Regions from separate parts of the Pseudomonas syringae pv. tomato str. DC3000 genome, predicted to be linked through region 1. Evidence: predicted binding sites of a transcription regulator. Region 1 holds the regulator's gene; each other region holds the start of a gene.
What was found. The regulator FliA, encoded in region 1, starts transcription of late flagellar genes. The targets are predictions, from matches to a motif close to CTAAAGTTTNNNNNNNNNNNGCCGNTAA.
Positions count from the first base shown of each region.

Region 2: a site for FliA is predicted at 4,944-4,971, ahead of PSPTO_RS12710 (methyl-accepting chemotaxis protein). Genes of this name have one in related genera too.
Region 3: a site for FliA is predicted at 3,095-3,122, ahead of PSPTO_RS07020 (methyl-accepting chemotaxis protein). Genes of this name have one in related genera too.

Region 1 covers NC_004578.1:2,161,106-2,168,969, reverse strand. The annotation lists gene PSPTO_RS10295 (chemotaxis protein CheA) at 1-1,864, opposite strand, end outside; gene PSPTO_RS10290 (protein phosphatase CheZ) at 1,898-2,683, opposite strand; gene PSPTO_RS10285 (chemotaxis response regulator CheY) at 2,703-3,077, opposite strand; gene fliA (RNA polymerase sigma factor FliA) at 3,330-4,070, opposite strand; gene fleN (flagellar synthesis regulator FleN) at 4,067-4,900, opposite strand; gene flhF (flagellar biosynthesis protein FlhF) at 5,016-6,344, opposite strand; gene flhA (flagellar biosynthesis protein FlhA) at 6,356-7,864, opposite strand, start outside.
Region 2 covers NC_004578.1:2,702,021-2,709,884, reverse strand. The annotation lists gene PSPTO_RS12730 (FAD-dependent oxidoreductase) at 1-1,068, shown strand, start outside; gene PSPTO_RS12725 (sarcosine oxidase subunit delta) at 1,082-1,387, shown strand; gene PSPTO_RS12720 (2Fe-2S iron-sulfur cluster-binding protein) at 1,384-4,290, shown strand; gene PSPTO_RS12715 (sarcosine oxidase subunit gamma) at 4,294-4,866, shown strand; gene PSPTO_RS12710 (methyl-accepting chemotaxis protein) at 5,133-7,073, shown strand; gene PSPTO_RS12705 (LysR family transcriptional regulator) at 7,199-7,864, opposite strand, start outside.
Region 3 covers NC_004578.1:1,462,863-1,470,726, forward strand. The annotation lists gene PSPTO_RS07010 (branched-chain amino acid aminotransferase) at 1-165, shown strand, start outside; gene PSPTO_RS07015 (hypothetical protein) at 229-1,224, opposite strand; gene PSPTO_RS07020 (methyl-accepting chemotaxis protein) at 1,374-3,026, opposite strand; gene PSPTO_RS07025 (transporter substrate-binding domain-containing protein) at 3,146-3,937, opposite strand; gene PSPTO_RS07030 (ArsR/SmtB family transcription factor) at 4,099-4,407, shown strand; gene PSPTO_RS07035 (zinc-dependent alcohol dehydrogenase family protein) at 4,464-5,474, shown strand; gene sodC (superoxide dismutase family protein) at 5,716-6,234, shown strand; gene PSPTO_RS07045 (MFS transporter) at 6,302-7,489, opposite strand; gene PSPTO_RS07050 (carbonic anhydrase) at 7,687-7,864, opposite strand, start outside.

The sequences.
Region 1 (7,864 bases):
GGTTGCCCAGCATCACCATCAGGGTCGGCATGATCGCCAGGGTCAACGGCACCTTGATGACGATCTTCGAGCCTTGGCCCTTGGTCGAATAGATGTTGATCGAACCGTTGAGCTGGGAAATCTTGGTTTTCACCACGTCCATGCCCACACCACGGCCCGACACATCGGAAATCTCGGTCTTGGTCGAGAAGCCCGGTGCAAAGATCAGGTTATAGCAATCGGTGTCGCTCAACCGATCGGCTGCATCCTTGTCCATGACGCCGCGTTTGACCGCAATCGAGCGCAGCACGTTGGGGTCCATGCCCTTGCCGTCATCGGAAATCGACAGCAGGATATGGTCGCCTTCCTGCTCTGCCGAAAGAATCACCTTGCCGCCGCGGGACTTGCCCGAGGCTTCGCGTTCTTCCGGCGTTTCGATACCGTGGTCGACCGCGTTGCGCACCAAGTGGACCAGCGGGTCGGCAAGCGCCTCTACGAGGTTCTTGTCGAGGTCGGTTTCTTCACCGACCAGTTCCAGGTTGATCTCTTTCTTGAGCTGGCGAGCCAGGTCACGTACCAGACGCGGGAAGCGACCAAAGACTTTCTTGATCGGCTGCATGCGGGTCTTCATGACCGCGGTCTGCAGGTCCGCAGTGACCACATCCAAGTTGGAAACCGCCTTGGACATGGCTTCATCGCCACTGTTCAGACCCAGACGCACCAGACGGTTACGCACCAGTACCAGTTCGCCGACCATGTTCATGATCTCGTCCAGTCGGGCGGTATCGACACGAACCGTGGTTTCAGCTTCCGTGGCCACCGGTTTTTCGCCGGAAGGCGCAGGCGCCCGGGCAGGTGCAGGTGCAGCCGCCTTGGCAGGCTCTGCCTTGGCAACAGGTGCCGGAGCAGGCTTGGCAACCGCTGCTGGCGCAGCAGCCGGGGCCGGTGCAGACGCCTTGGCAGCGATGGCCTGAGGTTCGAACTTGCCCTTGCCGTGCAATTCGTCCAGCAGGTTTTCGAATTCGTGATCGGTGATCTCGTCAGATGCCTTCGCAGCACTCGGGGCCTTGGCGGCACCAGCGGCGGCAACCGGCGCGGCCACAGCACTGTCAAACGAGCCCTTGCCGTGCAACTGATCGAGCAACGCTTCGAACTCGTCGTCGGTTATTTCGTCGCCGGGCGCAGCCTTGCTGCTCTGGGCAGCAGGTGCAGGCGCTGGAGCAGCAGCAACATCGGCCGCAAACTTGCCCTTGCCGTGCAACTGGTCGAGCAGGGATTCGAACTCCTGATCGGTGATCTCGTCGCTGGCAGGCGCTGCAACGGCTGCTGCAACCGGAGCTGCAGGTACAGACACCGGATTTGAGCCATGCAACGAGTCGAGCAGTTGCTCGAACTCATCGTCGGTGATGTCATCGCCAGCGGCGGCTGATGCAGCTACCGGCGCGACAGCTTCGACCACCGGTTCAGGCTCGGGAGCGGCAACCTCGTCGGCAGATTGAGGCTCGGCCAGACGCGCCAGCGCCGCCAGCAGTTCCGGCGTCGCCGCAGTCACGTCAGTCCGTTCACGTACCTGGCCGAACATGCTGTTGACCGTGTCCAGAGCTTCCAGGACCACATCCATCAGTTCGGAATCAACGCGCCGCTCACCCTTGCGAAGGATGTCGAACACGTTCTCGGCGATGTGGCAGCACTCCACCAGCTCATGGAGCTGGAGGAAGCCGGCGCCGCCTTTTACAGTGTGAAAACCGCGAAAAATTGCATTGAGCAGATCAGCATCATCCGGTCGGCTTTCCAGCTCGACCAATTGTTCTGACAACTGCTCCAGAATTTCGCCGGCCTCTACCAGAAAATCCTGAAGGATCTCTTCATCGGCGCCGAAGCTCATGGGGTGCTCCCTAAAATTAACCGTCAACAGACCTTAGAAGCCGAGGCTCGATAGCAGATCGTCTACATCATCCTGTCCGGATACGACGTCTTCACGTTTATCGGCATGAATCTGCGGACCTTCACCCTTGTCGAGATGTTTTTTAGGATCTTTTTCAGCAAGGATGGATTCTTCGTCATGTTCGATGCCAGCGAAGCGATCGACATGGCTGGCCATGAGCACCAGCTTGAGCAAATTGCCCTCTACTTCGGTCACCAGTTGCGTGACGCGCTTGATCACCTGACCGGTGAGGTCCTGGTAATCCTGAGCAAGCAGAATATCGTTGAGGTGCGCGGAAACCGTATGGCTTTCCTTCTCGGTACGCGTCAGAAAACCATCGACGCGCTTGGCCAGTTCACGAAACTCTTCGGCACCGATTTCGCGACGCATGAAGCGTCCCCAGTCTTCGCTCAACGCCTTGGCGTCGGAACTCAGACCATTCATGATCGGCGTGCTTTCCTCGACCAGATCCATCGTACGGTTGGCCGCGTTCTCGGTCAGCCTGACGACGTAGGAAAGACGCTCCGTCGCGTCCGTGATCTGCGACACCTCTTCGGCCTGAGGCATATGCGGATCAATGTGGAAATTGACGATTGCACTGTGCAACTCACGCGTCAGCTTGCCCACTTCCTGATAAAGGCCGCGGTCACGGGTCTGATTGAGCTCATGGATCAGCTGCACAGCTTCGCCGAAACGGCCTTTTTCAAGGCTGGTGACGAGTTCCTGTGCGTGTCTTTTTAAGGTCGACTCAAAGTCGGCCATCGAATCATTGTTATCCATAGCGCCCTCACGGCATGCATCAGCTATTGACGCGTTCAAAGATCTTTTCGATCTTCTCTTTCAGCGCTTGAGCCGTGAATGGCTTGACTACATAACCGTTCACCCCGGCCTGGGCAGCTTCAATGATCTGCTCACGCTTGGCTTCGGCAGTAACCATCAGTACAGGAAGGCTTTTGAGACGATCGTCCGCACGGACCTGACGCAACAAGTCGATACCGGTCATGCCAGGCATGTTCCAGTCCGTCACCAGAAAGTCAAAGGCACCGCTCTGCAGCATCGGCAATGCGGTCAGACCGTCATCCGCTTCAGATGTGTTGGTAAACCCCAGATCACGCAACAGATTCTTGATGATCCGCCGCATCGTTGAGAAGTCATCAACGATGAGGATTTTCATGTTCTTGTCCAATTCGACCTCCAAGCAGTCTTTAACGCGTTCAGCACCTGAACACGCTGTTCACTCAATACTGGCACAGCACACCCCCAGCTATACGAAACGACGACGGGCTTGGCACAACGACAGTCAAGACTGCGACTAAAGCCCATCGAGACATTGCCCGACAGGCCCTTGCCTCGTCTATCCTGCTACCACGTAACGCTTTGCACAGCCGGCATGCAGACAACGCACGACAAACGTCGCGCACTGCCGTCAACGCGCTCGCCACTCCCCCAAACGCCCTCGCAAACGAGCTGCGCACTGGCTGTGTAACTGACTGACTCGAGATTCGCTGACACCAAGAACCTCTCCGATTTCCTTGAGGTTCAGCTCTTCGTCGTAGTACAGCGCCAACACCAGACGCTCGCGCTCTGGCAAATTGGCAATTGCATCGGCCAACGCTGCCTGGAAGCGCTCGTCTTCCAGGTCGCGTGATGGCTCAAGCGAACCGCTTGCGCCGTCCTCGTGCAGCCCTTCATGATCGCCGTCCTGCAGCAGGTCGTCGAAACTGAAGAGGCGGCTGCCCAAGGTGTCATTCAAAATCCCGTAATAATCATCAAGACTCAACTGGAGTTCGGCCGCAACCTCGTGATCTTTAGCGTCACGACCGGTTTTAGCTTCAATTGCGCGAATTGCGTCACTGACCATACGGGTATTGCGGTGAACCGAGCGAGGTGCCCAGTCCCCCTTGCGAACCTCATCGAGCATTGCACCACGAATGCGAATACCGGCATAGGTCTCGAAACTCGCACCCTTGGTGGAATCATACTTGGTGGAAACCTCGAGCAGGCCGATCATACCAGCCTGAATCAGATCCTCGACCTGCACACTGGCCGGCAAGCGCGCCAGCAGATGATAAGCGATACGCTTGACCAGCGGCGCATAACGCTCGATCAACTCGTACTGCGAATTACGGGAGGTTTTGCTGTACATCTGGTAGCCGCTCGCAGTCATTGCACAGGCCCCGCACTGGTCTGGTGAACGAGTCGCTCAACGAAGAACTCGAGATGACCCCGCGGGTTGGCTGGCAACGGCCAGGTATCAACCTTCTGGGCAATGGCCTTGAAAGCCAGCGCACATTTGGAACGCGGGAATGCTTCGTAGACGGCACGCTGCTTTTGTACCGCCTTGCGCACGCACTCGTCGTACGGCACGGCACCTACATATTGCAGGGCAACATCAAGAAAACGATCAGTCACTTTGGTGAGTTTGGCGAACAGGTTGCGTCCTTCCTGCGGGCTCTGGGCCATGTTGGCCAGCACCCGGAAACGGTTCATGCCGTAGTCGCGATTGAGCAGTTTGATCAGGGCGTACGCATCGGTGATCGACGTGGGCTCGTCGCACACCACCAGCAGCACTTCCTGAGCGGCGCGCACGAAGCTGACCACCGACTCGCCGATACCGGCAGCGGTATCGATCACCAGCACATCGAGGTTGTCGCCAATCTCGCTGAACGCCTGAATAAGGCCGGCATGCTGGGCCGGTGACAGGTGCACCATGCTCTGGGTGCCAGAGGCCGCAGGCACGATACGAACCCCGCCCGGCCCCTGCAACAGAACGTCGCGCAACTCACAGCGACCCTCTATCACATCGGCAAGCGTGCGTTTAGGCGTCAGCCCAAGCAGAACGTCGACATTGGCCAGGCCAAGATCGGCATCCAGCAGCATGACGCGCCGGCCAAGCTCGGCGAGGGCCAGTGATAGGTTCACTGACACGTTAGTCTTACCGACGCCACCTTTGCCACCGGTCACCGCGATAACCTGTACGGGATGCATGCTGCCCATGTTATTTCTTTACCTTGTCTTGCGTAGACCGAAACCACATCAAGGGCTGCACGTTCGCAAATGAACACCGCATGGCAGACCGTTGACGCAGGGACATTCCAAAAATATCCATCACTTAACCCACTCTCTTGCCAGGGGTGTGATAGAGGTCAGCAAACATATCCGCCATCGCTTCCTCGCTAGGCTCATCCTGCATCTGCACACTCACCGCACGACTCACCAGTTGATGACGTCGTGGAGTGTGCAGGTCATCAGGAATACGTGGACCGTCCGTGAGGTAGGCCACCGGTAACTCGTGACTGATCGCCAGGCTCAGGACTTCGCCCAGGCTGGCTGTTTCATCAAGCTTGGTCAGAATGCATCCGGCCAGGCCACACCGTTTGTAACTGTGATACGCAGCGGTCAGCACCTGCTTCTGGCTGGTCGTCGCCAGCACCAGGTAGTTACGTGATTTGATGCCGCGCCCTGCCAGGCTTTCAAGCTGCATGCGCAGCGCAGGATCACTGGCCTGCAGCCCGGCGGTATCGATCAGCACCACGCGCTTGCGCAGCAAAGGCTCCAGCGCCTGAACCAGCGACTGGCCCGGATCGACATGGGTGACCGGCACGTTGAGGATGCGCCCAAGAGTCTTGAGCTGTTCCTGCGCGCCGATGCGGAAACTGTCCATACTGACCAGGGCGATATTCTGCGGGCCGTACTTCAACACATAACGTGCCGCCAGTTTGGCCAGAGTGGTGGTCTTGCCCATACCGGCAGGACCGACCATGGCAATCACTCCGCCCTCTTCCAGCGGCTCGATGTCCGGTACAGCAATCATGCGGGCCAGATGGGCCAGCAACATGCGCCAGGCCTGACGAGGCTCGTCGATGTCCGGGATCATCGACAGCAGATCGCGAGACAGCGGGCCGGACAGGCCGACGCGTTGCAGACGGCGCCACAGGTTGGCCTGCTGCGGACGGCTGCCTTGTAGCTGGTTCCAGGCAAGGGAGCCGAGCTGGACTTCCAGCAGCTCGCGCAGGCCGTTCAATTCAGAGCGCATCGAGTCAAAGGCACGCTGACCGCCAGCAGGCTCTGCAGCCGGTGCGGGAGCGTAGGCAAACGGGCGTGGCGGCTCTTCGAGCGTCGGTTCGATATGCGTGTCGGCAGCACTGACCGGCTTGCCGGAAAACAGCTGAAGGTTGATCGACGCATCGCTGTCGCTACGGTTGTTCAGTTCGGCCTGAGCGGAGACGATGCGCGACTGAGTCTTGCGCAGCTCGTCTTCGAGTTCCATATTCGGCACACGCGGCGCCAGGGCAGACAGCTTGTAATCCAGAGCGGCAGTCAGCTCTACGCCACCGGCAATGCGCCGGTTACCGATGATGGCCGCCTCGGCGCCCAGCTCATCGCGAACCAGTTTCATGGCTTGACGCATATCGGCGGCGAAAAATCGCTTAACTTGCATGACTCACTACCTCAGCCGTTCGGCCCGACAGTCGCTACGATGGTTACTTGCTTGTTGTCCGGTATTTCCTGGTACGCCAGAACATGCATGTTCGGTACAGCCAATCGTCCAAATCGTGACAGCATCGCCCGGACAGGACCTGCTACCAGAAGAATGACCGGCAACCCTTGCATCTCCTGACGCTGGGCCGCTTCAATCAACGAACGCTGGAGCTTTTCAGCCATGCTCGGTTCAAGCAGAACGCCTTCTTCCTGACCCTGACCAGCCTTCTGCAAACTATTGAGCAATATCTGTTCCAACCTTGGTTCCAGAGTGATAACAGGCAGCTCCGGCTCAACGCCTACAATGCTTTGGACGATTGCGCGACTCAGACCGACACGCACGGCGGCCACCAGAGCGGCGGTATCTTGACTCTTCCCGGCGTTGTTGGCGATAGCCTCTGCAATGCTGCGAATATCCCGCACAGGTACGTGCTCGGCCAGCAACGCCTGCAGCACGTTGAGCAGCGACGACAGGGACAGCACGCCAGGCACCAGCTCTTCAGCGAGCTTGGGCGAGCTTTTGGACAGCAATTGCATCAATTGCTGGACTTCTTCGTGACCGATCAGCTCGTGAGAGTGCTTGTAGAGAATCTGGTTCAAGTGGGTTGCCACTACCGTACTGGCGTCTACCACGGTGTAACCGAGTGACTGCGCCTGACTGCGCTGGCTGATTTCGATCCAGACGGCTTCCAGGCCAAACGCCGGGTCTCTGGCGGTGATGCCATTCAGCGTGCCGAACACCTGACCGGGGTTGATCGCCAGTTCGCGATCCGGATAGATCTCGGCTTCGGCGAGGATCACCCCCATCAGCGTCAGACGGTAAGCGCTGGGTGCCAGATCGAGGTTGTCGCGGATGTGTACGGTGGGCATCAGAAAGCCAAGTTCCTGTGACAGTTTCTTGCGCACACCCTTGATCCGCGCCAGCAGTTGACCACCCTGATTGCGGTCCACCAGCGGAATCAGACGGTAACCCACTTCCAGGCCGATGATATCGATCGGGGTTACGTCATCCCAGCCCAGCTCCTTGGAGTCCTGAACGCGAGTCGGCGACGGCAGCAGGTCCTGCTGACGCTGCACTTCGGCCAGCGCCTCGACCTTCACCTGATTGTCTTTCTTCCACAGCAGGTATGCGCCACCTGCGGCCACCAGACCAAGGCTGATAAAGGAGAAGTGCGGCATGCCTGGCACCAGCCCCATCACGATCATGATCGCGGCGGATACCGCCAGCGCCTTGGGTGAGGCAAACATCTGGCGATTGATCAGCTTGCCCATTTCTTCCGAACCGGAAGCACGGGTCACCATGATCGCGGCAGCGGTGGACAGGAGCAGTGATGGCAATTGCGCCACCAAACCGTCACCGATGGTCAGCAGGGTGTAAACGCGACCCGCATCGGCGAAGGTCATATTATGCTGAAAGATACCGACCAGCATGCCGCCGATGAGGTTGATGAACAGAATCAGCAGGCCAGCAATTGCGTC
Region 2 (7,864 bases), 540 kb from region 1:
GTGCTGGAAAAAGGCTACCTGGGCGGCGGCAACACCGCGCGCAACACCGCCGTGATCCGCTCCAACTACCTGACCAGCGAGGGCGTGAAGTTCTATGCCGAGTCAGTGAAGATGTTTCAGGGCCTGTCCAACGAATTCGATTTCAACATCATGTACTCCGAGCGCGGCCAACTGACCCTGGCGCACACCGACGCCACGGTGCGTTCGTTCCGCCAGCGCGCCGAGGTCAACAAACATTTCGGCGGCCGTACCGAGATGATCGACCGCCAGCAGATCCGCGAACTGGTGCCGAGCCTCAATCTGGACCCTGGCCATCTGCCGGTATTGGCAGGCTTGTGGCACATCGACGGTGGCACCGCGCGGCACGATGCGGTCGCCTGGGGCTACGCCAAGCAGGCCGCCAAGCGTGGCGTGGAGATTCATCAACTGACCGAAGTGCAGGAACTGGTGATCGAGAATGGCACCATTACGGCGGTGAAAACCAATCGCGGCACCCTCCAGTGCGGCTGCGCGGTGCAGGCGGTCGCGGGCATGAGCTCGCAGATGATGAAAAAGGCCGGTATTCGCTCGCCAATCCAGACCTTCCCGCTGCAAGCGATGGTCACTCAGCCTTTCAAGCCCTTTCTCGACCCGCTGGTGAGTTCGTCCGCCCTGCACTGCTACGTGCAGCAGACCAGCCGTGGCGAGGTGGTGTTCGGTGGAGGCTCGGACCCGTACCCGCTGTTCAACAGCCGCTCGACGCTGGACCTCAAGGAAAGCCTGCTGGCTCATGCCATCGAGATGTTTCCGTTTCTGGCCAACGCCAAATTGATGCGCCAATGGGCCGGTATCACTGACATGACCCCGGATTACAGCCCGATCATGGGCCTGTCACCGGTCAAGAATTACTACCTGGACGCAGGCTGGGGCACCTGGGGGTTCAAGGCCACGCCGATCTGCGGCAAAACCATGGCAGAGCTGGTGGCCAGCGGCGGCAAAGTGCCGGAGCTGATCAAGCCGTTCGGCCTGGAACGTTTCTCGACCTTTGAGCAAGTCAACGAAATGGGCGCCACAGCGGCCAGCCACTGACGGAGAGCGACACATGAAAATCATGACTTGCCCGCTCAACGGGCCGCGCAACATCAGCGAGTTCACCTACGGCGGCGAATTCAAACCCATGCCCGACCCGCAGACCTGCAGCGATGCCGAATGGGCCGACTACGTGTTCAACAGTGAAGACACCCTGGGCGTGGTGCGTGAATGGTGGATGCACACCCCGACCAATTACTGGTTTCTGGCCGAACGCCATACCGGCAGCGACGAGATCATTCGCACCTTCGACCCGAGGGAGATCTTCACCACTCGCATGGACTTCGCCCCCGCCCCTTCCAAGGAGATCGCAGGATGAACACCCCCGCCCGCCTGCCCGCGCCCATGGGCCTGCTGATCGATCGCAACCAGCCGCTCACGTTCAGTTTCGACGGTAGAACCTATCAGGGCCTACAAGGCGACAGCATTGCCAGCGCCCTGTTGGCCAACGGTCGTTTTCTGCTTTCGCGCTCGTTCAAATACCGCCGCCCGCGTGGCCCGCTGACCATGGCCGGACAGGACGCCAACAGCCTGATCCAGTTGCCTCACGAGCCCAACGTGCTGGCCGATACCTTCGCGCTGCACGAAGGCCTGCAGGCCAACGGGCAGAACTTCAACGGCTCGCTGGACAACGACAAGGATGCGTACCTGGGCAAGTTCTCAAAATTCATGCCGGTGGGCTTCTATTACCGATCCTTCTACAAGCCCAAAGGCATGTGGAAAATCTGGGAGCCGATCATTCGCAAAAAGGCCGGTCTGGGCGTGCTGGACCTGAATTTCCAGCCTGAGTATTACGACAAGGCCTATCTGTTCACTGACCTGGCGGTGATCGGCGCAGGGCCTGCCGGGTTGCAGGCAGCGCTGACTGCCGCCAACGCCGGGGCCCAGGTGTTGCTGATCGAGCAGCAGCCCATTCTCGGCGGCTCGCTGACCTACGCGCGCTTCGATATCGACGGCCAGCGTGCCGAACAACTGCGCCTCGAACTGGTCGCTGCGGTAGAAGCACACGACAATATTCAGGTGCTCAAACAGGCCACGTGCAATGCCTGGTTTACCGACAATTACCTGCCGGTGATTCAAGGCAAGCGCCTGTACAAAGTGCGCGCCACGCAATGCCTGGTGTGCAGCGGTTCTCTGGATCAGCCGGTGATTTTTCGTAACAACGATTTGCCCGGCGTGATGCTGACCAGCGCCGTGCAGCGCCTGATGAAGCTCTACGCAGTCAAGCCGGGCAAACGCGCGGTGGTGCTGACCGGCAATGATGACGGCTACCTCGCCGCCCTGGATTTGCACGATCAGGGCGTGGAGGTGGTCGCCGTTGCCGACATGCGCACCAACCCAGCGGATCGAGAATTACAGCTCGCCCTGGAGAAGCGCGGCATCGCGTGCCACATGAGCACCACGGTCTACGAGGCGCTGCACGAAAAAGGCATGCGCCATGTCAGCGGTGCCGAACTGCGCAAGATCACCGGTCAAGGCCAAGTGGCCAATCATGGCTTGAGTGTCGAGTGCGACCTGCTGTGCATGTCGGGCGGCTACATGCCGGTCTATCAGTTGCTTTGTCAGGCGGGCGGCAAGCTTGCCTACGACGATCAACAGGCCGAATTCACCCTCAGCGGCCTGCCGCAGAACCTGGGCATTGCAGGCTCGGTCAATGGCTATCACGTGCTGGATAACGTGCTGGCAGACGCTACCCATGCCGCCGGCGGAATGCTCTCGGCGCCAGGCCTGGAACCCAACCAAAATCCGCCTGCGTTGCGCCCTGAAGCAAAGGTCAATTTCAGCTGGCCGATCTTCCCGCACCCCAAGGGCAAGGATTTCGTCGATTTCGATGAAGACCTGCAAGTGCGCGACATCGTCAACGCCACGCGCATCGGCTACCGCGACATCCAACTGGTCAAACGCTACTCCACGGTCGGCATGGGCCCGTCGCAAGGCCGCCACTCTGCGCTGCCGACTGCACGCCTGGTGGCGGCGTCAACCCAGCGCAGCATCAGCGAAACCGGCGTGACTACGGCGCGTCCGCCCTTCGAGGCCGAGAAACTGGCGCACGTGGCGGGTCGCGCCTTCGACCCGTACCGCCAGACGCCCATGCATCAACGGCACGTGCAGGCAGGCGCGAAAATGATGCCCGCCGGGATCTGGCAGCGCCCGGCGTTCTACGGCAAGCCGTCGCGACGTGATGCCTGCATGCAGCAGGAAGCCCTGCACGTGCGTAACAAGGTCGGCATCATCGACGTCTCGACCCTCGGCGGCCTGGACATACGCGGCCCGGACGCCGCCGAGCTACTCAACCGTATGTATACCTTCGCCTTCCTCAAGCAGCCAGTCGGGCGTTCGCGCTATGCATTGATGACCAACGAACAGGGCGTGGTGATCGATGACGGCGTGTGTGCACGGTTTGCCGAACAGCATTTCTACGTCACCGCCACCACCAGCGGCGTGGATCGTATCTATCAGCAGATGCTCAAGTGGAACGCGCAATGGCGTCTGAACGTGGACATCACCAACGTCACGGCGGCCATTGCGGCGGTCAACGTGGCAGGCCCGGATTCACGCAAGGTGCTGGCGCAGGTGTGCAGCGATCTTGACCTGTCTACCGAGGGTTTTCCCTATCTTGGCGTGCGGCAAGGCACTGTTGCAGGCATCAAGGCACGCTTGCTGCGAGTCGGCTTCGTCGGCGAACTGGGCTACGAGATCCACGTTGCGGCGCGGCATGCCCTCAAGCTGTGGGATGCGCTGAGCGAAGCGGGCAAGGCGTTCGACATGCGCCCTTTCGGCGTCGAGACCCAGCGTCTGTTACGCCTTGAAAAAGGCCATGTGATCATCAGTCAGGACACCGATGGCATGACGCATCCCGGCGAGATCGACATGGGCTGGGCGGTCAGTCGAACCAAGCCGTTCTTCGTCGGCCGCCGCGCGGTGGACATCCTCGAAGCCTTGCCGCAAAAGCGCAAACTGGTCGGTTTCACCCTGCCCAAAGCCAGCCCGCTGCCGCTTGAGGGCCATCTGGTGCTCAAAGGCGCGGACATCAGCGGCAATGTCACCTCCTGCGAGTACTCGCAAACCCTCGACATGATTATCGGCATGGCCTACGCCGCGTTCGATCAGAGCACGCCCGGCCAGCAGATTCCGATCCGCGTCGAAGACGGCGTGGTGGTTCAGGCCACCGTCGTGAAACTGCCCTTTTTCGACCCTGAAAACCAGCGCCAGGAGCTCTGAACCATGACCAGTCTTACCACAGACCGCCCTGTCGAACTTGATGCCACCTCACTTTGCACACTGGAAGACCTGACCGACCTGCCACGCGTGGGGTTTCGCGGTGCGCAAACGGCCGACTACCTGACCGCACGCGGTTTCAGCCTGCCCGAGACGCCCAATCGCGCCATTACCCAGCCCGACGGCAGCCACGTTGCTCGTCTGTCACTGACCGAGTACCTGCTGTTGGGCAGCCGGCTTGATCAAGGGCAGCGTATCGCCGATGAAGAAGCTCGCTGGGAACTGGACCACAGCGCCAATTACCTGCTGCCCCGTGAAGACAGCCACGCCTGGCTACAACTGAGTGGCGCGTGCATTGCGCAGGTGATGGCCAAAGTGTGCGGCGTGGACCTGCGCCCGCAGGCCTTCGGCCCCGGCTCGGTGGCGCAGACCTCGGCGGCGCGGATCAACGTGATCGTCATCAACGTCGGTGCAGAAACCGGGCCTCGTATGCAGATTCTCTTTGATCGCGCCTCGCTGGCGTACTTCAAGGACGCGATGCTGGACGCCATGACCGAGTTTGGCGGGCGCTGCCTGTAAAAATCGACTTACCTGTCAGGGCGTGCGGCACGTCCCTGACCCAGAAACGACAAACATACCCGTTAGCGCCATCCTGCCTAAAGAATCCTGGCAACAAGCCGTTGCATTCTCGGTAGACCATGAGACAAAGCTCCGGGTGAAGGCTCGGCGCGACAGACTGCAGCCATGCAGCCATGCAGCCATGCAGCCATGCAGCCATGCAGCCATGCAGCCATGCAGCCATGCAGCGCCCGACACTTGCGGTAGTAATAGACTCCGGAGCTCAAATGAATATCAAACAGAAATTGACGTGGGCTTTCGCAGTGATTGCGTGTTTGCCCATCGTGGTCGTGGCTGCAATTGTAATTGTGAACCTGCGCGACAAGGCGACCAGCGACTTTGTCGACAGCAGCGGGCGGGAAATTCGTCAGGTCGACAACGCCATGCAATTGTTCTTCGACGGCATCACGCAGAACGTCAACTACATCGCTGCGCACCCGCTGATCGCCGGTGCAAGCGATGACTTTCGTAACTATATGGGCGCCGCCGCTACCGCGCAGTCGGAAAACGACAGACAGGCCACCGAGCTGTTCGCCAGCATTGCCAAGGCCCACCCGGCCTACGCCTACGTTTCTTACGGTCTGATCAACGGCAGCTACATCATGACGCCGGACGACCCGAAAATGAGCAACTACGACCCGCGTGTCCGGCCGTGGTACAAGACCGCAATGGCCAATGCAGGCAAGACTGTGCGCAGCGATGCGTACTACTGGGCCAACGATGATGCGGTGCTGGTCAGCACCATCCGGGCGATCCCCAACAAGCTCGGCAACCCCGGTGGCGTGGTCAACATCGACGTGTCACTCAAGCAACTGACCAACATCGTCAAGCAGATCAAGCTGGGTGAAAGCGGCTACCTGATGCTGATGGAAAAGAACGGCACAGTGCTGGTCGCCCCCAAACAGCCAGAGCATAACTTCAAGAAGCTGGGTGAACTGGGCGACGGTTTCGCCGAACTGGCAAAAACCGGCAGTGGTCTGGTCGAGTTGACGCTCAATGGCGAGCGTTACATGGCCAACGTCTACCCTTCCGAGCAACTGGGCTGGAACTTTATCGGCCTGATCAAGCAAGACGAAGTGATGGCCTCGGCCACTCGCCTGACCTGGCTGATCGGCATCATCGCTGCCGTGCTGGCGCTGGTGTTCGCGATTGTCGGGGCAAGTTTTGCCAGTGTCATCGTGCGTCCGATCCATAGTGTTTCCACTGGCCTTGAAGGCATTGCCGGTGGCGAAGGCGACCTGACCCAGAACCTCGCCGTGCGTGGCACCGACGAAACCGCGCAGCTGGCGGGCTGGTTCAACAAGTTCCTCACTGCAATTCGCAACCTGATCCAGCATATTGGTCAGGCCGCCGGGAAAATTCTCGAGGCATCGCACAGCTCCACCCGTGTCTCCAACGACATGGCCGAAGCCGCCGGGCGTCAGCGCGAGGCGGTGGACATGGTGTCAACCGCCTTCCATGAGATGGTCGCCACCTCCAACGAAGTCGCCCGCTCCTGCAGCCAGGCCGCCGATTCCGCCGACAGCGGTCAGCAACAGGCCCGCGAAGGCCAGCGGCAGATTGATGATGCGGTGCGCAGCGTTGATCAGTTGAGCGAAGAACTGGCCCGCTCAGCCAAGGACATGACCCAGCTGGAAAAAGACAGCACGGGCATTCAGTCGATTTTGAACACCATCCGCTCGATCGCCGAACAGACCAACCTTTTGGCCCTCAACGCAGCCATTGAAGCGGCGCGCGCGGGTGAACAGGGTCGCGGCTTTGCCGTGGTGGCCGACGAAGTTCGCGCGCTGGCCAAGCGCACCGCCGACTCTACTGCCGAGATCGACAGCCTGCTGGGCAACCTGGCCAGACGCACTGCTTCGGTGGCGCAACAGATGCATTCCAGCCTTGAAGTGTCGCAGCAGTCGGTGACCAAGATCGGGCAGGCACGTAGCAGTTTTGGGCAGATTCGTGAGTCGGTGGATGTGATTCGCGACATGAACACCCAGATCGCAACTGCCGCTGAAGAACAGCATCAGGTCGCCGAGGACATCAACCGCCACATCAGCCAGATCCATGGCGATGCTCAGTTGATCGCCGACCTTTCGGACTCGGCCCGCGCCGACTCCAGAAGCCTGGAGACACTGTCCAGCGAACTCGACGGCCTGGTGCGCAAGTTCAAGACTTGATGCGTAGCGCGGCGGTAACCGCCGCTATCGTGCGACACAGAGCATAGAGAACTGCATTCCTGCTGGAGCGTAGGCAACGATAACCCACTATCGTGCGACGCTCCGCGTCCGGTCTTGAGCAGGCCTCACCCTCTCGCAAACCACTCAGCCAGAAAATCCAGCAGGGTACGCAGGGTCGCTGACTGGTGATGCCGTGAGGTGTAGATCGCGTGTATCCCCAGCGCGCGTGGCTGATAGTCGGGCATCAGCGCAATCAACTTGCCGCTGGCAATCAACGGCGCTACCGAATGCACCGGCTGCAAGGCAATACCCGCGCCTGCCGCTGCGGCTTCCAGCAATACAACTGAATCGTTGGCGCTGAGGTTGCCGCCCACCGGCACACTGAGCTGCGTGTGCTGACGGGTGAACTCCCATAGGCTTTTACCGAAGTAGGAATAGGTCAGGCAATTATGAGCGCTCAATTCCTGCGGCCTGGACGGCGTGCCGTGTGCAGCGAGGTACGCCGGCGACGCGCAAACCCGCGAATCGCAATGCCCCAGCGGTCGAGCGATCAGGTTGGGGTCCAGCTGATTGGTGATGCGGATGGCCAGATCGATGCGTTCACTCACCAAGTCCACCGCTTCATTGCCGATCTGAAAATCCACCGACGTGCCGGGATAGCGCTGCAGGTAGGCGGTGACCGCCTGCGCCAGGACCGCCTGCGCCAGGGACTGTGAGCAGGCAATGCGCACCATGCCGCGCGGTTCGTCGACGTGTGTGTCGGCGGCCAGAGGCACGGCATCGGCCAGCTC
Region 3 (7,864 bases), 700 kb from region 1:
GCTGCAGTGATCACCCCGATCGGCGGCATTTCCTACCAGGACAACCTGCACGTGTTCTACAGCCAGACCGACGTCGGCCCGGTTACCCAGCGTCTGTACAAGGAACTGACCGGTGTGCAATCCGGTGACATCGAGCCGCCCGCCGGCTGGATCGTCAAGGTCTGATAAAAACCCGCTGTTCGCATGCCAATGTTCTGCATTGGCATGCGTTTTATCAGGGCATGAGCATCACTCACCCCCCGCAGCCTTCCCTTCTTCAACCAGCTCTTTCGCTGGCCCCAGCACAATTGCCAGGTGCCGCAGGTCATCGACCTCGACGCTGTAGCTCTTGCCTGACGGGCTTTGGGTGACGGTGCCCAGTGCGTACACCGTGAAGAACTTTACCTCATCCGCATGGCTGAGCAGTTCGCTGATGTAGCGGCTGGAGCGGTAGGCCTGCATTTGCGCAGGTGATACGTAGAGGGTCACCAGTTTGCCGTCGAGGCGGTCGAAGAATTTGAATTTGAAGCCCTGCCCGTAGCGTTGTTCTATCAGCCCGCCGCCAAACAGTACGCGGCCGTTGTCGCCCGATTTGGCGAATTTGATATGGCGAAAATACGAGCGCAACGCGACTTCGCCCTGGCCGGGAATTCTCAGTTTCAACAGCTTGAAATCGTCCAGTGACAACTCGGCCTTGGCCTGTCGATAGCTGTCTACCAGGCGCTCCAGGTTGTTGGTGCGGGTTTCGCTGTAGCGAGCGGCCCTGGGTGTCGCGGGCTCGGTCAATGGCTGGCTGACGGGGGGCTGTGGGTTGCCTGCACCGGCTTTTTCTTCCCCGGATTTCTCTTTGCTCGGTGCTTTGAGCGTTGGGTCGAATATGTCGATGTAATCATCCAGCTTACGCTTGGCCTGGCGCAGGCGCGTCTGAACATCGGTTTCTTCAACCGGGATGTCCGGCTTTTCATCTGCGCTCTCATCCACCCACTCACAGTCCGGATGATGATCGTGATGCGGGTTGGCGCGAAAATGCGCAGCGACAAAGGTCGGGTTGTCCTGTGGCTTCACGTCGTAGCGAACCCCTGTCACTTTAGCGCCCAGCGCTCTGCAAGCTTCGTTGGAGCAGAGAAACTCGAAGCGCTTGCGTGGCGGTTCCTGGGAAAAGTACTCGCGGCGGGCAGCGGCAATCGACAACTCTTGTTGTAATTCGACGCAGAATGCGCGGGTGATGGGCTTGCTGGGCTTCATGCGGGCCGTCCTTGTTCGTCCAGGACACCACGCTATTTCAGGCGCGAGGGGCTTGCAACAAAATATGTAGGCAGACGTGCAGATTGGCCAGAAAAGGACGGAAGGGGCGGACTCTGCGCGCTGTGGCAGCGTGCAGAGTGCGTGTCGGATCAGGACAGGCGGAAGCGCCCGACGATATTGTTCAGATTCAGCGCCAATGTCGACAGCTCACGGCTTGCACTGCTGGTTTGCTGCGCGCCCGATGAGGATTGCGCAGACAAGTCACGGATGTTGACCAGGTTGCGATCCACTTCCCGTGCCACGTGCGCCTGCTGTTGCGCGGCGCTGGCAATGACCAGATTGAGGTCGTTGATCTCGCTCACCGCCGCGCTGATGGCGGTCAGAGAGTCATTGGCGCCCTCGGCGATAACGAGCGTTTCGCTGGCCAGTTCGGTATTGCCACGCATCGAGCCCACAGCCCGCTCAGTGCCGCTCTGGATGTTGGTCACCAGACGTTCGATTTCGCTGGTTGATTGCTGGGTTCTGTGAGCCAGAGCACGAACTTCGTCCGCCACCACGGCAAACCCGCGTCCGGCTTCACCTGCGCGAGCGGCTTCGATCGCGGCGTTGAGGGCCAGCAGGTTGGTCTGCTCGGCCAGACCACGAATCACATCCAGCACCTTGCCGATGTCGCGCGACTGACCTGCCAGCTCGCCAATCAAGGTGGCCGTTTTTTGTACGTCGGTGCTCATGGTGTTGATCGCGCTGGCGGTTTTCTTGACCAGCCCCAGACCGGCCTGCGCCGCGCTGGTCGCATTGCTTGACGAGCGTGCGGTGTGTTCGGCGTTACGAGCGACTTCTTCCACTGCGCTGGTCATTTCATTGACAGCCGTTGCGGCCTGGTCAATCTCGTTGTTCTGTCGCTGGATGCCTTGAACGCCGTCTTCGGTGATGGCCGTCATCTCTTCGGCAGCGGCGGCCAGTTGGGTTGCCGAATTTGAAATCTGCTGCAGGGTGTCGCGCAGTTGGGTCTGCATGGCAACCACGGCAGCAGCGACGCTGGTGTTGTCATCGGCATTGACCTTGATGGTGCTACTCAAGTCGCCCTTGGCGATGGTGCGCGTGATAGTGGCCACTTTTGAGGGTTCGCCACCAATGGCCGCCAGAATGCTGCGTATGGTCAGCAGCGTTACCATAACACCCAGTATCGCAATCACCAGCGTGGCGCCGATGGCCAGTTTGCTGGCCTGGTTGGCGCTGCCTTCCTGCGCCTCAAAACGCTCGCCAGCATGTTGCTTGCCTTGCTCGCGCAGGGTCTGCAGGGTCTTGAACACCTGCTCGGCAAACGGTTTGACCTCGGTACGGTTGATAGTGGCGGCGGCGGCGATATCACCCGTCTGGATAACGCTTGTCTGATGGCGCATGCCGTCACGCAGCTTTGCGTAATCGCGCTGCAACTGCTGAGTGAGCGTAACATCCAGCGTTTCAGCGGTGTTCTTGCCGAGCTGCACGGTCAGTTCATCGAGTTTGGCGAAAGCGGCTTCGTTCTCATTCTTCCAGCCGGCGGTCTGCTCCGGATTGCCGATGGCGATCATGCGCAGAATGTTGATGTCCACGCGGGTCAGCGCGCCGTCGATATTGTTCACCGCCTCGGTTGCCAGGAAATCCCGGTTATAGAGCGCGTCGACGTTCTCGGTCGATGTCTTGAGTGTATGGATCATGAAAACCGATAGCGCTACAAACGCGACGATGATGGCGAAGGTCGAGGCCATCAATCGCTGTTTTACGGTGAGGCCAGCATGGGCCGCTTGGGTCTGGGACATGAGGGTTTCCCTATAGGTTTGCGCTTACAGAATCAGAAGCCGTGCGAAATGCATCACAGGTTCAAACACTATCGGCGTCCCCGACCCAAGCTTTAAATAATGGCAAAATGATATGCTTTTTACAGTTGTGTCGGCACTGCCAGCCACTCTCCCAACGCCTTTTGATATTCACCGGTGGCCTTGCTCAGATGCAGCCATTGGTCCACGTAGCTTTTCCAGGTCACGTCATCGCGTGGCAGCAGGTAAGCTTTCTCGCCGTATTGCATGTAATGGGTCGGGTTGACTGCGCACAGGCCGGGCATGCGTTTCTGCTGATAAAGTGCTTCGGAAGCATCGGTGATCATTACGTCGGCTTTCTTGTCCAGCAACTCCTGAAAGATGGTCTTGTTATCGTGAAACGCCAGAGACGCATTGGGCAGATGGGCGCGTGCGAACGCCTCGTTGGTGCCACCGGCCGGTTCTATCAGGCGCACTGACGGTTGATTGATCTGCTCGACAGTCTGATACAAGGCCTGATCTTCACAGCGGACCAGCGGGATCTTGCCATCGACATCCAGCGTACTGCTGAAAAAGGCTTTCTTCTGGCGTTCCAGACTGACCGAAATGCCGCCCATGCCAATGTCGCATTTACCGGCAACCATATCCGGCAGCAGGGTTTTCCAGGTGGTAGGCACCCATTGCACAGTCGCGCCCAGGCTCTTGGCCAGCGAGCGGGCCATAGTGATATCAATTCCTTCGTGTTCACCGTCTTCGCGCAGCAGGGAGTAGGGTTTGTAGTCGCCTGTGGTGCAGACCGCCAACTGACCTGTCTGCAATACCTTGTCCAGATGCGACGCTGATTCCTGGGCCTGAGCCATCGCTGCCATGCCCAGAAGCAGGGCGCTAAATACGCTGTATTTCAGATTGATCATGAGACGGTCCTGGCTTTGATACGAAGTGCGCTCGCGACTGCGTAGCGGATTTTATAAGTGCCGACAGAGTGCTTTATCCGGCATGCCGATGTGAAGCGGCAATCACGTTCTGTGCCATGTGTATTTCTGCATGGGGGTTGAACATTTCGTAAAAAGGCGTAATGTTGCACCCCATGATTCTTGAGCAAATCAAAGCGGTCGGCAATGACACTCGCATGTTGATCATGGAGTGGCTGAAAGACCCACTAACCCATTTTCCTCCCCAGGACCACGGTGATCCGGCGATAGGGGTGTGTGTGTCACATATTCAGGCCAAGGCCAATCTGTCGGCTTCCACGGCGTCCGCGCATCTGGCCATCCTGCAGCGTGCCGGGCTGGTGCAGGCGACGAGGATTGGCAAGTGGACGTACTTCCGCCGTGACGAGCAAGCCATCGACCGGTTCGCGGATCGGCTCAAGAAAGAGTTGTAAGTTTTATTTATACATTTCGTCATTTTGCGTAATGTTGAATTGATAGGAGATTGACCATGAGCAACACAACCATCTACGTGCAGGCTGGCGGCGGCTACGATCAGGTCAGCGTTGGCGAAAGCGAAGTGCTGGCACCCAAAAGCGGTGAAATTACCGTGCGCCTGCACGCCAACTCGCTCAACTACCACGATTTCGCCGTTGTCACCGGCATGTGGGCACCGACTGAGAAGCGCATTCCCATGGCCGACGGTGCCGGTGTGGTGACAGCGGTCGACGAGGGCGTCAGCGAGTTCAAGGTGGGCGACTCGGTCGTCAGCACCTTCTTCCCTGAATGGATCAGCGGTGAGCCACTGGTTGAAGGCTTTGTCACAGTGCCTGGCGACGGCGTTGATGGCTATGCCCGTGAACAGGTTACCGCTCGCGCAACCTCGTTCACCCGCGCGCCATTGGGTTACAGCCATGCCGAGGCGTCCACACTGACCACTGCCGGCCTGACTGCATGGCGTGCGCTGATGGTCGATGACTCGTTGAAAGCCGGTGATACCGTGCTGGTGCAAGGCACTGGCGGCGTGTCGATCTTCGCCCTGCAATTCGCCAAGATGGTCGGCGCTACGGTTATCGCCACCTCTTCGAGCGATGAAAAGCTGGAGCGTCTGCAGGCGATGGGCGCCGACCATCTGATCAACTACCGCAAGGACAGCAACTGGGGCGAAACGGCCCGCAAGCTCACCGGCGGGCGCGGTGTGGACCACATCATTGACGTAGGCGGCCCATCGACGCTGCAGCATTCCATGAACGCAGCACGGGTTGCCGGCCATATTTCGGTCATTGGCATTCTCAGCGGCGTGGCCGGTCAGCTGGAGTTCGTTCCGGCGCTGGTCAAGCAACTGCGCATGCAGGGTGTGCTGGTGGGCAGCCGCACGCAGCAGCAGGACATGATTCGCGCGATTGACGCCAACGGCATGCGCCCGGTCATGGACCGTTCGTTCCCGATGGCCGACATTGTCGAAGCGTTCAAGTATCAGGAAACCAACCAGCATTTCGGCAAGATCTGCCTGGATATCTGAAGCCAGTCGTAGCGCTGGCAGCCCGGCGCTCACTGAACTCACTGGCTTGCCAACCTGTGTTGGCAGGCCAGTGTGAAGTTTTGCATCACTTCCCCGAGCGCTTCTCGCTCATCTTTTTGCATCAAAGTGCGCGCCTGTGGTCTCACCTTCTGTGACATCAATGACGTTGCGTGGCGTACCGATTCACGCCGCTCAGAGCAACGTTCACTTCGATCAACAGATCAGGGACGCATTAAAACCTATGAAACCTCATCTTTTGCTTGGCCTTCTTGGCGCCTTTTCCCTCAGCGTTCAGGCAGCATCGCTGGACGTTCCGATCAATCTGGTCAGCGCTGACGGCGCGCCCAAACTGATCGGCAGCGTTACGGTGAGCGAAACAGAGTACGGCTTGCTGTTCACCCCAAAGCTGAACGGTCTGCCTGCGGGCATTCACGGTTTCCACGTGCATGAAAACGGTAGTTGCGAGGCAGGCACCAAGGACGGCGTGAAGGTTGCGGCACTGGCGGCCGGTGGTCACTTTGACCCGGCCAAGACCGGCAAACACCTGGGGCCTTATGCGCGAGGTCACTTGGGCGACCTGCCCGCGTTGTACGTCACGGCTGACGGCACTGCCGACTATCCGGTATTGGCACCGCGCCTGAAAAAACTGTCCGAAATCAAAGGCCATGCATTGATGGTTCATGCCGGCGGCGATAACCACGCCGACATGCCTAAACCTTTGGGCGGCGGCGGTGACCGTGCTGCTTGCGGTGTGATCTGAGAGTATTGATCTCATCCGGGGTGCCTGCGGCCGATCAGGTGTAGGCACCCTCATTGAGGATCTTCGATCAGCGTCGGGTTCGCCATCCCCCGAATAGCCACAGCGCGGCGAGGCCCAGCAAAGCGGTCTGCGCAGCGAGGATGAGGATTACCTGACGAATACCCAACGGAGCGGCCAGCAGCGCAACCAGCAACCCAGCCAGCGGCTGCGACAGATTGTTGAGCAAGGTGATAACGCCTACCGTCTTGCCGAAGTCCTGCCTGGGTATCACGCGCTGTCGAGTGCTGCGCAGGTAAACGTTGAACATTTTGTCGAATCCGACAATCAGCAGAAAGCCGCACACATACCCGTCCAGGCCGGGGCTCAACGCGCTGACAAGTGCACCCGTTGCGATCATCACGTACGAAACACTGCCAAGCACCCGCATCGGCACGACCACACGGGCGAGAAACAGCAGAATCACGATGGTCGTCAACGCACCGGCCATCTGCAGGCTGGCGTAGTTGCCATTGCCCGCAGCATGCTCGCCAATAACCATCGCCGCCGACGTGGCCAGCGTCACGCCAACGATGAGGTTGACCCCGACTGCCAGGGTGATGACTTTTTTCAGCTCGGTTAACCGGGCGATATGCCCCAGTGCAATTTTCAGCGGCTGCCACCCGATGCCTACTGACGGGTCACAGGCATCAAGCGTGACAGCGCTGCTGCGTTGCCATACCAGCATGGCCAGATCGGCCAGTAGAAACAGCCCGGCACTGCACAGCACAACCCACGGCCAGGTCCAGATATCCAGTAACAGCACTGCGGCGAGCGGTCCTAGAACCAGACCTGTCTGATCGGCAATCTGCGAGTAGGCAAGGGTCTTTGTATAGCTGTAGCGCTGAAAAATGTGCGGCATCAGCACTTCGCGGGCCATGATCCCCTGGGTGGTCAGGACACCGCACGCAGCCGAGAGCACCACCAGCCAGAAAATCCCGCCGAACGCCCCGTACAACAGCACCGCCACTACGCAGATCAGCGCTCGATAGACCTGGCTGATGTGCAGCATTCTGACGGGAGAAAACCTGTCGCACAGTGCTCCACATACAGGAAATGCCAGGTAGCGCGGCAGCGACTCGACGAAAAACGCCAGCCCCGCCCAGGACGCGCTGTTGGTGGTTTTAAAGACGACCAGTGGCACGATGAACAGCAGAACCTGATCGGCCAATCGTGACAGGAACAATGATGTGAAGAACGCCAGATAATCCTTTTTCACGCGTTTCCTTCATTCGACGTGTGGCGATGCCAAGTGCCGACTGCATCCTGAGTCGTATTGATCAGATGACCTTTGACAGGCGTTCAGGAAACTTTTACAGCATGGCGGGGAGGGCGGCAACGAGGCGGGAAACAGCGTTCATGGAAAGAATCAGCGCAGTCCGTGCGCTGGCTTTCATGCATCAAGACTTCAATACATCAGACGTCGAAGAAATCGACTTTGCCATTTTCGAGGCTGTAATAGGCACCGACCACCTTGACCTGACCAGTTTTGATCGGGTTCATCAGGGCAGGCTCCGAAGCCGTGCGCAAACGGGCTACGGTACGCTGGATGTTCGCCTTGACCGAGTCCTCGAGCAGGTTGCCACCTTTTTTT